Regions from separate parts of the Candidatus Aalborgicola defluviihabitans genome, predicted to be linked through region 2. Evidence: riboswitches for the same ligand, from Rfam matches in the RefSeq annotation. Region 2 holds a riboswitch; the other holds the start of a gene.
What was found. A riboswitch is a leader RNA that binds a small molecule or an ion and turns the genes downstream of it on or off. The one in region 2 is predicted to bind S-adenosylhomocysteine.
Positions count from the first base shown of each region.

Region 1: it holds a riboswitch for S-adenosylhomocysteine, as region 2 does, so the genes downstream of both, ahcY (adenosylhomocysteinase) here and metH (methionine synthase) in region 2, are expected to answer to the same signal.

Region 1 covers NZ_JADJKN010000024.1:286,563-292,610, forward strand. Annotated here, with positions in the region: gene IPI80_RS20160 (HAD family hydrolase) at 1-542, opposite strand, end outside; gene IPI80_RS20165 (peptide chain release factor 3) at 543-2,174, opposite strand; S-adenosyl-L-homocysteine riboswitch at 2,340-2,454, shown strand; gene ahcY (adenosylhomocysteinase) at 2,529-3,986, shown strand; gene IPI80_RS20175 (TlyA family RNA methyltransferase) at 4,106-4,918, shown strand; partial or broken gene metF (methylenetetrahydrofolate reductase [NAD(P)H]) at 4,915-5,758, shown strand; gene IPI80_RS20185 (YhgE/Pip family protein) at 5,798-6,048, opposite strand, start outside.
Region 2 covers NZ_JADJKN010000023.1:234,118-240,165, forward strand. Annotated here, with positions in the region: gene IPI80_RS16995 (RNA ligase family protein) at 1-550, shown strand, start outside; gene IPI80_RS17000 (cupin domain-containing protein) at 688-1,350, opposite strand; gene yghU (glutathione-dependent disulfide-bond oxidoreductase) at 1,383-2,261, opposite strand; gene IPI80_RS17010 (flavin reductase family protein) at 2,525-3,145, opposite strand; gene IPI80_RS17015 (cyclic nucleotide-binding domain-containing protein) at 3,225-3,797, opposite strand; S-adenosyl-L-homocysteine riboswitch at 3,902-3,975, shown strand; gene metH (methionine synthase) at 3,999-6,048, shown strand, end outside.

The DNA of each region.
Region 1 (6,048 bases), on a different contig from region 2:
CTGCTCATGGTGGTGTGCATGCCGGTGCGCTGCAACACGGCCAGTACGCGCTGGACGTCTTCGGGCGGTTGTTGGTTGAACTCGGCGTAGTCAAAGGCCAGGTCGGTTTCGCGTCCGCCCTCGTCGCGCGCGAGCCGGGCGCTGGGAACCTCCCGCAGCACCTGCTCGGCAACCCGCTGCATCGCAGCCCGGTTGGCGATGCGGGTGGCGGTATCCTGTTGATACAGTTTTGATAGCGGCTTGTGTAACGTTGACGAGGGCTGGAGGGTGTTTTGACTATGAGGATTGGTGGCAACCAGGGCCACAGAGCCGTTCTCCGCCACCAACGCGTCCAGCGGCCAACGGCTGGCAAAGGGCAGGCCCCAGCCCACTGGTCGCCCGGTGATGGCAATCACGGTCAGGTCCGCAGCCTTCAAGTCGGTCAGTGCCTGCAAAGCATCGGGCGTGATGGCGCCGTGGGTGGTCAGCGTGTCATCAATGTCGGTAAACACGCCGGTAATGGCTCGGCGTGAAGACACCGGCCAGGACAAGAGTGGCAACATCTAGCTTGCCGTTTGCAGGGCCAAGCCGGCGTGTTCGCGCAGCGGGTGAAAGTGGATTTTGGGAAAGCGCTCTTGTGCCAAGCGCACGTCATACGGGCTGGTGCACAGGTAGGCCAGCGCATCGGCCGCGTCTCGCGCCATGCGTTGCGGGTAGGCGTGCACAAACTCTTGTAGCTCTTTGGGTGTGTCGGCGGTGATCCAGCGGGCGCCGGTGTACTGACTGCTTTCCAGGCGGATGTCGGCGTCGTACTCGCCTTTGAGGCGGTGTTGCACCACTTCAAACTGCAACTGCCCGATGGCGCCCAGCAGCATATTGCCGCCCATCTCGGGGCGGAACACCTGAATGGCACCTTCCTCACCCAGCTGGGCCAGGCCCTGCTGCAGCTGCTTGGTGCGCAGCGGGTTGCGTAACACCACGGTCATGAACATTTCGGGAGCGAAGAAGGGCAGGCCGGTGTACATCAGGTTGACGCTGCCATCGGTGATGGTGTCGCCCAACTGCACGCCGCCGTGGGTGGTAAAGCCCACGATGTCGCCCGCGTAGGCTTCTTCTACCGCCTCGCGGCGCTGGCTCATGAAAGTGACCACGCTGGTGGGGCGCAGCTCCTTGGCGGTGCGCATCACTTTGAGCTTCATGCCCGGCGTGTACTTGCCGCTGGCCATGCGCACAAAGGCGATGCGGTCGCGGTGGTTGGCGTCCATATTGGCCTGCACCTTGAAGACCACGCCGCTGAAGGCTTCATCCTCAGGCTGCACTTCCCGAATGACGGGCTGCTTGTTGACCACAAACGAACTGGTGCGCGGGCCGGGTGAGGGCGCCAGGTCAATCAGGGCGTCCAGCACTTCCATGACACCAAAGTTGTTGACACCCGAGCCAAAGAAAACAGGGGTTTGTTTGCCTGCCAGAAAGGCTTCGCGGTCGAATGTGGGTGAAGCGCCAGTGGCCAGCTCCATGCTTTCCAGTGCGGTGTCCCACTCGTGGCCAAAGCGCTTTTGCAAGGCTTCGGCATTGGAGAGTGGCATGGCGTCAAAATCTTGCGGGCGGCGCTCGCTGCCACTTTCAAACACGGTCATGGTTTGGGTGCGCAAGTTGATGATGCCGCCAAACAGTTTGCCCTGGCCCACCGGCCAGGTCATGGGTACGCAGGGCATGCCCAGTTCGCGCTCCACCTCGTCCAGAATGTCCAGCGGGTCGCGAACTTCGCGGTCCATCTTGTTCACAAAGGTGATGATGGGTGTATCGCGCTGTCGGCACACTTCAATCAGACGGCGCGTTTGGGCTTCCACACCGTTGGCTGCGTCAATCACCATCAGCGCCGAATCCACGGCGGTGAGCACACGGTAGGTGTCTTCACTGAAGTCTTTGTGGCCGGGTGTGTCCAGCAGGTTCACCACGTGGTCGCGGTAGGCCATTTGCATCACGCTGGAGGCCACCGAAATGCCGCGCTGCTTTTCGATTTCCATCCAGTCAGAGGTGGCGTGGCGGCTGGCCTTGCGCCCTTTGACCGCACCGGCGATCTGGATCGCACCTGAGAACAGCAACAACTTTTCGGTCAGCGTGGTTTTGCCGGCGTCGGGGTGGGAAATGATGGCAAAGGTGCGCCGGCGGCGGGTTTCGGAGAGAAAGGACACAGGAATTCCAGAAGGTGGGTCGGGGGCGCGGCGTCCGCGGGCGTATGCCCGAAAGCGACCGATTTTAGCGGAGGCTCTGTCAGTCGGTCTCTTGGCTGACGTCGAAACGCGCTGCACCGCATTGGGAGGCCGCTGCATGTCAGCGCACTCCTTCGTATAATGGCGGTTTCCGAGGAGCGTTGCAGCTCGACTCCTTCCCAATGTATGGCAAGGAGCACGAGTGAGGCTCGGAACACGTTTTCCTTGACGGGGCAACGTCAGTCAACCGCGCTCACCCACTGGTCTGTGTGGTGAGCCTTCTTTTGGTTTGTCCGCATGGCTCAGTGGCTTAACGAGTTACTTTTGGAGCAAACCATGAGCGTGATTAAACCGACCAAGACCGAAGACTACAAAATTGCCGACCTGAGCCTAGCGCCCTGGGGCCGTAAAGAGCTGACCATTGCCGAGACCGAAATGCCCGGTCTCATGTCCATCCGCCAAGAGTTCGCGAAGAGTCAGCCCCTGAAGGGCGCGCGCATTACCGGTTCACTGCACATGACCATTCAGACCGGCGTGCTGGTCGAGACCCTGCAAGCGCTGGGTGCCCAAGTGCGTTGGGCTTCGTGCAACATCTTTTCCACCCAAGACCATGCCGCTGCCGCACTGGTGGCGCAAGGAACGCCTGTGTTTGCCCACAAAGGCGAAACGCTGGAAGAATACTGGGACTTTACCCACCGCATTTTTGAATTCAGCGGCAAGAAGGGCACTGCAGCTGAAGGCCCCAACATGATTCTGGACGACGGCGGCGATGCCACGCTCTTGATGCATCTGGGCGCCCGTGCCGAGAAAGACATCAAGGTCTTGGCCAAGCCCGGCAGCGAAGAAGAAATCTGCCTGTTCAAGGCCATCAAGGCCAAACTCAAGGTCGACCCCACCTGGTACAGCCGCCGTCTTAAAAACATCATCGGCGTGACCGAAGAAACCACCACCGGCGTGATGCGCCTGGAAGAAATGTCGGTCAAGGGCACGCTGGCCCTGCGCGCCATCAACGTCAACGACTCAGTGACCAAGAGCAAGTTTGACAACCTGTATGGTTGCCGCGAATCGTTGGTGGACGCCATTAAGCGCGCTACCGACGTGATGATTGCCGGCAAGGTGGCCTTGGTGGCTGGCTACGGCGATGTGGGCAAGGGTTCTGCCCAGGCCCTGCGCGCACTCTCCGCCCAGGTGTGGGTGACCGAGATCGACCCCATCAACGCCCTGCAAGCCGCGATGGAAGGCTACAAGGTCGTGACCATGGAATACGCCGCCGACAAGGCCGACATTTTTGTGACCTGCACCGGCAACAAGAACGTCATCACCTACAAGCACATGGCGGCCATGAAGGACCAGGCCATCGTCAGCAACATCGGCCACTTCGACAACGAAATCGACGTTGCTTCGCTGGAGAAGCTGCAGTGGGACGAGATCAAGCCCCAGGTGGACCATGTGATTTTCCCGGCCACCAAGGGCAAGAACGCCAAGCCCGAAAAGCGCATCATCCTGCTGGCCAAGGGCCGCCTGGTGAACCTGGGTTGCGGCACCGGCCACCCCAGCTTCGTCATGTCGTCCAGCTTTGCCAACCAGACCATTGCGCAGATCGAGCTGTTCACCAAGCCCAAGGAATACAAGTCCGGCAAGGTCTATGTATTGCCTAAGCACCTGGACGAAAAGGTGGCACGTTTGCACCTGGCCAAGGTGGGTGCCATGTTGTCGGAGTTGAGCGATGAGCAAGCCGCCTACCTTGGCGTCAGCAAGTCCGGCCCGTACAAAAAAGACACTTACAGATATTGAACACCCCCGAAGCGCCTGCGGCGCCTCCCCCTCAAGGGGGCGACACCAGCCGCCCGGCAAAGCCGGTTCGACGGTGTCCCTAAAGGGGGCTGGTGCACTGTAGTTAACCAAAGGAAAACATGCGGATTGACCAATTGCTGGTGCAGCGGGGTTTGGCGAGCACCCGCTCGCAGGCCCAGCGCCTGATTGCCGACGGCGTTCAGTGGAAGAAGGGGGACGAGTGGAAGACCGTGGCCAAGAATGGCGACGAGGTTCCCGAAGACGCCCCCATTCAACTGCTGGACGATTCCGAGGCCCGCTATGTTTCGCGTGGTGGCCTGAAGCTGGAGGCTGCACTCAAGGCGGTGGGTTTGTCGGTGCAGGGGCTGGACTGTCTGGACGTCGGCCAAAGCACCGGTGGTTTTACCGATTGCCTGTTGCAACATGGTGCCCGCATGGTCGTAGGCGTGGATGTTGGGTCTGCCCAATTGCACCCAACCATCCGCGGGGACGGACGCGTTCTGTGCGTGGAAGGTGTTAACGCACGGTCGCTGGATGCTAGTGATTTGATAGCTGGTTGCGTCAATTACACGGGGGCTGGCGGCCTATTTGACCCTGAAATTCATGGCGAAGAGCCGTTTGTGCCGGAGTTTGACGTGGTGGTAGGCGATTTGTCTTTCATTTCGCAAACGCTGGTGTTGCCGGCGGTTGTGCCGTTTCTCAAACGCGGCGGCACGCTGCTAACGCTGGTCAAGCCGCAGTTTGAACTGCAGCCCGGCCAGGTGGGCAAAGGGGGCATCGTGAAGGATGCGTCTTACTACCCGCAGATTGAACAGCGTCTGCGTGAATGCTGTGCCGAACTGGGCCTGGCCGTGACTGCCTGGCTGGATTCACCGATTGAAGGCGGCGACGGCAACCGCGAATTTTTCATTTGTGCGAGAAAAACAGTATGAATGCAACATCCCGCATCCCCGTGAGCGTGGAATTTTTCCCGCCCAAGACACCCGAAGGGGTTGAGAAGCTGCGCGTGGTACGGCAAAAGCTGTACACGCTGAAACCCGAGTTTTGCTCGGTGACCTTTGGCGCCGGCGGATCCACCCAAGAGGGTACTTTCAAAGCCGTTTCCGAAATATTGGCCGAGGGGGTGAGCGCGGCCTCGCACTTTTCGTGCATTGGCGCCACGCGCGAAACCGTGCGCGTACAACTGGCCACGCTCAAGTCCATGGGTGTCAAACGCCTGGTGGCCTTGCGCGGTGATATGCCCAGCGGCTACGGTGCCGGTGGCGAGTTCCACTACGCCAGTGATCTGGTCGCCTTTATTCGGCAGGAAACGGGCAATGATTTCCATATTGAAGTGGCGGCCTACCCTGAGGTGCATCCCCAGGCCAAGTCACCCGACCGCGACCTGCAGGCTTTTGCCGCCAAGGTAAATGCGGGTGCCAACTCGGCCATCACCCAGTATTTCTACAACCCGGATGCCTACTTCCGCTTTGTGGACGATGTGGCAGCCCTTGGGTGTGCATGTGCCGGTGGTGCCGGGCATCATGCCCATCACCAGTTCCACCCAGCTGATGCGCTTCTCGGATGCCTGCGGCGCCGAGATCCCGCGCTGGATTCGCCTGCGTCTGCAAAGCTTTGGTGACGACACCGCCTCCATCAAGGCGTTTGGTCTGGACGTGGTAACCAGTCTGTGCGAGCAGTTGCGTGCCGGTGGCGCACCAGGCTTGCACTTCTACACCATGAACCAGAGCGTGGCCACTGTGGCGCTGTGCGAGCGGCTGGAATTGGGCTGATCAGTTGAGGACAGAGCTAAAGGTCTGTCCCGCAAGATCTCAAATGTCCATTGCTGGGCGGTGCTCGTCCGGGCCCACAAACTTCCAGGTCCCGACAAAGCAGGCTGAAAGCCAGGCCAAGGCTCCCACCAGCCCAATGGCCAGCCAGGGGCTGAACCATTCGCTGTTGAAGGCGCCAAACATGGTCGCACGCAGGGCCTTGATGACGTAGGTAAACGGCAGCCAGGGGCTGAGTGTCTGGTAAATGCCCCCACTCAACTCCACCGGTAACACGCCGCCTGCAGATGACA
Region 2 (6,048 bases):
GGCGAATCTTGGCCTGTCGGTGTCGCCCGATGGGGTGGTGCGCGCGCAAAACCGCGGTCAATATTTGGTGCAGCCGTTTCACGGGCAGTTTGCCCGCCTTGGCGATTGGCTCGCAACCCATGAAGACCGGCTGTTTGATGCCTTGGGAAGCAACTTGATTGCGTATGGCGAATGGTGCGCCGCGCGACACTCGCTGGACTACGCGGCGCTGCCAGACTGGTGGTTGGTGTTTGACGTTTATGACCGCGACACAGGCCAGTTCTGGAGCACGGCGCGGCGCAATGCCTGGGCGGCAGAGCTGGGGCTGACAACGGTGCCCCGGTTGCACGCCGGGCATGTCGATATGCACCAGTTGAGGGACTGGGTGCATGCCAAGCACAGCCAATTTCGCCAGGGCCCGTTAGAGGGATTGGTCATTCGGCGTGAAAGAGGCGATTGGCTGGAGCAGCGCGCCAAGCTGGTCCGGGCTGACTTTACCCAGGCAATTGAAAGCCACTGGCGCAGTCGCGCACTGCAGTGGAATCGCGTGGCGATTCCGTTAGCTTCCTGAAGTGCGACATCGGTTTATGGACTCGTCAGAATACTGTGCAGCTGCCTCTTGTGCACAAGCGTTCTCATTCCCGCCCGCGCCCGGCAGGCGCTGCTGGCGCAAGCGTTGGTTGGCGAGGTGGCCTGAGCCAACTCGGTCTACGCTGCGTCCGTCAACAAGTGCCCAGTTTTGACAAAGATGGTGCAGCCCTCTTTGCTGAAAGGCTTGTGCACACTCAAGTGGGGGCTGCGAATCCAGGAGCCTGCAGGGTAGCGCCCGTGCTCATCTTCAAACACGCCGTCCACAACAAATATCTCTTCACCTCCAAAATGCCGGTGCGGGTTGAAGTAGGTGTCTGGTGCCCAGCGCACCAGGGTAGAGCCGGAGCCTTGCCGCATCAGCGGCATCACTGTCAGGCCCGGCACCATGCCCTGGTACCACTCCGCCGTGGTTGTGTTGATGACCTCGGTGTGCTGCTGGTCAGCGCCCAGATGCCGGAGTTTGACAAAGAGAACACATCCCGATTCACTGTGCGGCGCGTGTGAAGACCCCGGTGGATTCATCATGTAGGTGCCCGCCGGGTAGTCGCCGTTCTCGTCACTGAAAACGCCTTCGAGCACCAGAATTTCTTCGCCAAACTCGTGCAGGTGTGAATCAAACTTGGCGCCCGGCGCGTACCGAACGATCGAAGTCGCCTTGGCAACCTCGTCGCCGATACGGTCAAGCATGCGGCGCTCCACACCGGTTTGTGGGCTTCCAATCCAATCCAGGTCATGGTGGTTCAGTACCACCCGCTGGCTGTAGTCAGCATTCAATTCCATCACATCGATTCCTCTAGCGCCAGGCCCTTTGCCTAGGTGGCAGAGGTGTCCAGTCTGTCTTGGGTTTTAGTATCAAAATCGGCAGCCTCGTGGCGTTCATGCAATTGGCTGGATGGCTCACCCCAGGTGCGGTTGACCTTGCGCCCGCGCTGTACCGCAGGCCGTAGTGCAATTTCATCGGTCCAGCGCAGCACGTGTTGGTACTCATGCACACTCAGAAATTCACCCGCTTCGTACAGCTGGCCTTTGACCAGCGTGCCATACCAGGGCCAGACCGCCATATCGGCGATGGTGTAGTCGTCTCCTGCCAGGAAGCGGTGGTCTGCAAGATGACGGTCCAACACATCCAACTGCCGTTTGACTTCCATGGCGTAGCGGTTAATGGGGTACTCAAATTTGGCCGGCGCGTAGGCGTAAAAGTGGCCAAACCCACCACCCAGAAAGGGTGCACTGCCCATTTGCCAGAACAGCCATGACAAACATTCCGCCCGCGCTGCGCCACCGGCGGGCAGGAAGGCGCCAAACTTTTCAGCCAGGTATTGCAGGATCGCTCCCGATTCAAACACCCGCACCGGTGTGTTGCCGCTGTGGTCCATCAGCGCCGGAATTTTGGAGTTGGGGTTGGCTTGCACAAACCCACTGCCGAACTGGTCACCATCGTGGATCCGGATAAGCCAGGCGTCGTATTCGGCACCCCGGTGGCCGGCGGCCAGCAGTTCCTCGAGCATCACCGTGACCTTGACGCCATTGGGCGTTGCCAGTGAGTACAACTGCAGTGGGTGGCGCCCCACAGGTAAATCTTGGTTGTGCGTGGGACCCGCGATAGGTCTGTTGATGCTGGCGAACTTGCCGCCGCTTTCCTGGTCCCAGGTCCAGACTTTGGGTGATGTGTATTCGGAGGTGTTGCTCATGAGGATCGTCAAATAGCCAAACCGCAATTATTGCGTGGCGTGTGAAATCAGTAGCGTGTCAGGGGGATTGGAGGTCTTTCTCGGGCTGCCCCACAAAAGGTTTAAATATGCATTTCGCCATTGCACGCCGATACATTTTGCGTTTTGCATGTTCAGGTACTGCAAGAGTACGAGACCGAGCTGAAAGAGGGCGACGGCCATAAAGGTCCATCGGCTTTGATTGGTCTTGTCGGTAAGAAACGCTGGGGCGGCACGCGTGGGCGCTAGGTTGGACGGAACATGTGAAAAAGCTGCTCGCGCCCGACGGTGAAATAGTCCGCCGGACCACCTGCCCGAAGCACAATTTCGGCGCCCGCAGTGTCAAACACCCCGTCTTTGAGCAAACGCTGCGCAATGTGCACAGCAACTACCTCACCCAACACGAGCCACGAAGGAACCTTCTCGCCACTGGCACCCTGCAATTGCAGTACTTGCGTACACCTGCACTCAAAGGTAACGGGGCTTTCCAAAACGCGCGGTACTGTAACGACCTGCGACGTTAACGGTGTGAGGCCGGCCAACTCAAACTCGTTGACCTCCGGACCCACTGCGGCACAGGTCTGGTTCATCGCCTCGGCCAAGGGACGCGTCACCAAGTTCCAAACAAACTCGCCAGTCTCTTCGATGTTGCGAACGGTATCTTTGTACCCAATGCTGGAAAACCCAATGATGGGCGGTGTGTAGTTGAAAGCATTGAAAAAACTGTAGGGGGCGAGGTTCAAATGGCCTGATGCATTGCGTGTCGAAATCCAGCCAATGGGCCTGGGCCCCACGATGGCGTTGAACGGGTCGTGTTTTAGCCCATGGCCTCGTTCGGGCACGTAGGAATGAGTGGATTCATGCATCTTTTCGTTCGCGCTCTTGTTAGCGGCATTTTGTGTCAATTCGCTCTGGTGGCCTGTAACTCTACGGCGCCAATAGCCTTTAGGCCCGTGGCAGTACCAACCGGTCAATTTCCATCTGCATGGCCTTGGCCAGCTTGGCGTAGAGCCGTAGCTTGCGGGCGTTGTCGCGCAGCCGCTCGGCCAGGCGGGCAGCAATGGCCAGCAGCAGTTTGGAGCCGATGCGGGGTTCTTCGTTAATCAAGGCCTCAAGGGCGTCGCGGGTGAGGATGGCGCACAGCGAATCTGCGCTGGTGGTGCAGGAGGCGGAGCGGGGCTCCCGGTCCACCAGCCCCACCTCGCCCACCAAGCTGCCGGGGCCCAGCACGCGGATGGTGACTGGCTCGGTGCGGCTCACGGTGACGCTTTCCACCACTACTTCGCCTTCGAGTAGCAGGGCCATAAAGCCTTCGTCGGCGGCGTCCCCTTCGCGGATGAAGGTGGTGTCGGTGGGAATGTAGCGCGGCGTCATGTAGCCCACCACCACACGGGCCTCGTCCAGGCTCAGGTGTATGAGCGCGCTGGGCGCGGTCAGCAGCTCGGCCGCGGTCTCAAATGCGCCGGTCGGTTGCGTGTCAGGTGAATGGTCGTCTGAGCTCATGAACAGTGTGCCCACGGTGAAGGCGGCGGAAATGCGACGGATAGGCGCCGCCGCAGGGATTAGGGGCGATGGTAAACCACCCCGGCAAGGCAGGACATAGGTTCTCCCGTAAAATGGGGGCATCCAAGGAGCGTTGCAGCGGAGCCATCAGTGCTACCGTCAGGCTTGGATGTCCCAACGACGCTCACCTGGCTGCTGTTTATACAGGTGAGTTGTATGTCCTCTTCCCCCGCTGATTCTGTTGCTGTTGCCCCCATGATGCTGTCCGGCCTGGAGCCAGTTACCGTAAACGCCCAGTCGCTGTTTGTCAATATTGGCGAGCGCACCAACGTCACCGGTTCCAAGGCCTTCGCCCGCATGATTTTGAATGGAGACTTCGACCAGGCACTATCCGTGGCGCGCCAGCAGGTGGAAAACGGCGCGCAAATCATCGATATCAACATGGACGAGGCCATGCTCGACAGCCAGGCTGCCATGGTGCGTTTTTTGAACCTGATCGCCTCTGAGCCCGATATCTCGAGTGTGCCGGTGATGATTGATTCTAGCAAATGGAGCGTCATTGAGGCCGGCCTGCGCTGCGTGCAGGGCAAAGGCATTGTCAACTCCATCAGCATGAAGGAAGGCGTTGAAGCCTTCAAGCAGCAGGCCAAGCTGGTGCGCCGCTACGGTGCCGCCGCCGTGGTGATGGCGTTTGACGAGCAGGGTCAGGCTGATACCTACCAGCGCAAGATCGAGATCTGCGAGCGTGCCTACCGCATCCTGGTGGACGAGGTGGACTTTCCGCCTGAAGACATCATCTTCGACCCCAACATCTTCGCCATTGCCACCGGCATCGAAGAGCACAACAACTACGCGGTGGACTTCATCAACGCCACGCGCTGGATCAAGCAAAACCTGCCCGGCGCCAAGGTGAGCGGGGGTGTGTCCAACGTGAGCTTTTCATTTCGGGGCAATGACCCGGTGCGCGAGGCCATTCACACTGTGTTTTTGTACCACGCCATTGCGGCGGGCATGGACATGGGCATCGTCAACGCCGGCATGGTGGGCGTTTATGACGACCTGGAGCCGGTGCTGCGGGAGCGGGTGGAAGACGTCGTGCTCAATCGCCGACCCGACGCCGGCGAGCGCCTGGTTGAGATTGCTGAGACCGCCAAGAGCGGCGCCAAGGACGAGAGCAAAAAGCTGGAATGGCGTGGCACGCCGGAGCACCCGGCAACGGTCGGCCAGCGCCTCTCGCACGCCATGGTGCATGGCATTACCGACTTCATCGTGCAAGACACCGAAGAAGCCTACCAGGCGGTGTTGGCCCAGGGTGGCCGCCCGCTGCATGTGATTGAAGGCCCTCTGATGGTTGGCATGAACATCGTGGGTGACCTGTTTGGTCAGGGCAAGATGTTCCTGCCCCAGGTGGTCAAGAGCGCGCGGGTGATGAAGTCTGCCGTGGCCCATTTGATTCCGTATATTGAAGAAGAAAAACGCCAGGACGAAGCGGCTGGGCGCGACGTCAAAACCAAGGGCAAGATCGTGATTGCCACCGTCAAAGGTGACGTGCACGACATCGGCAAGAACATTGTCACCGTGGTCTTGCAGTGCAACAACTTTGAAGTGATCAACATGGGCGTCATGGTGCCCTGCCACGAGATTCTGGCGCGCGCCAAGGTCGAAGGCGCGGACATCGTGGGCCTGTCAGGCCTGATCACCCCCAGCCTGGAAGAAATGCAGTACGTGGCCGGTGAGATGCAGAAGGACGACTACTTTCGCATCAAGAAAATCCCGCTGCTCATCGGTGGCGCAACCTGTAGCCGGGTGCACACCGCCGTGCGCATTGCTCCGCATTACGACGGCCCAGTTGCCTATGTGCCCGATGCCTCGCGCAGCGTGGGCGTGGCGCAAAGCCTGCTGGGCGACGGTGCTGCCAGTTTCCTCGCGGAACTGAGCGCCGACTACGCCAAGGTGCGCCACCAGCACGCCAACAAGAAGCAAACGCCGCTGTGGCCGCTGGCCAAAGCCCGGGCCAACAAGACGCCTGTGGAGTGGGCGGGCTACCAGCCACCGCAACCCAAATTCATTGGCCGGCGCGTGTTTAAAAACTTTGATCTGGGCGAGCTGGTGCCATTCATCGACTGGGGTCCGTTCTTTCAGACCTGGGACTTGGCCGGGCCGTACCCCGCCATTCTGAAAGACGCCGTGGTGGGCGAAGAAGCCACACGTGTTTTTGTCGACGGGCAGGCATTGCTCAAGAAAATAGTGGATGGCCGCTGGCTCA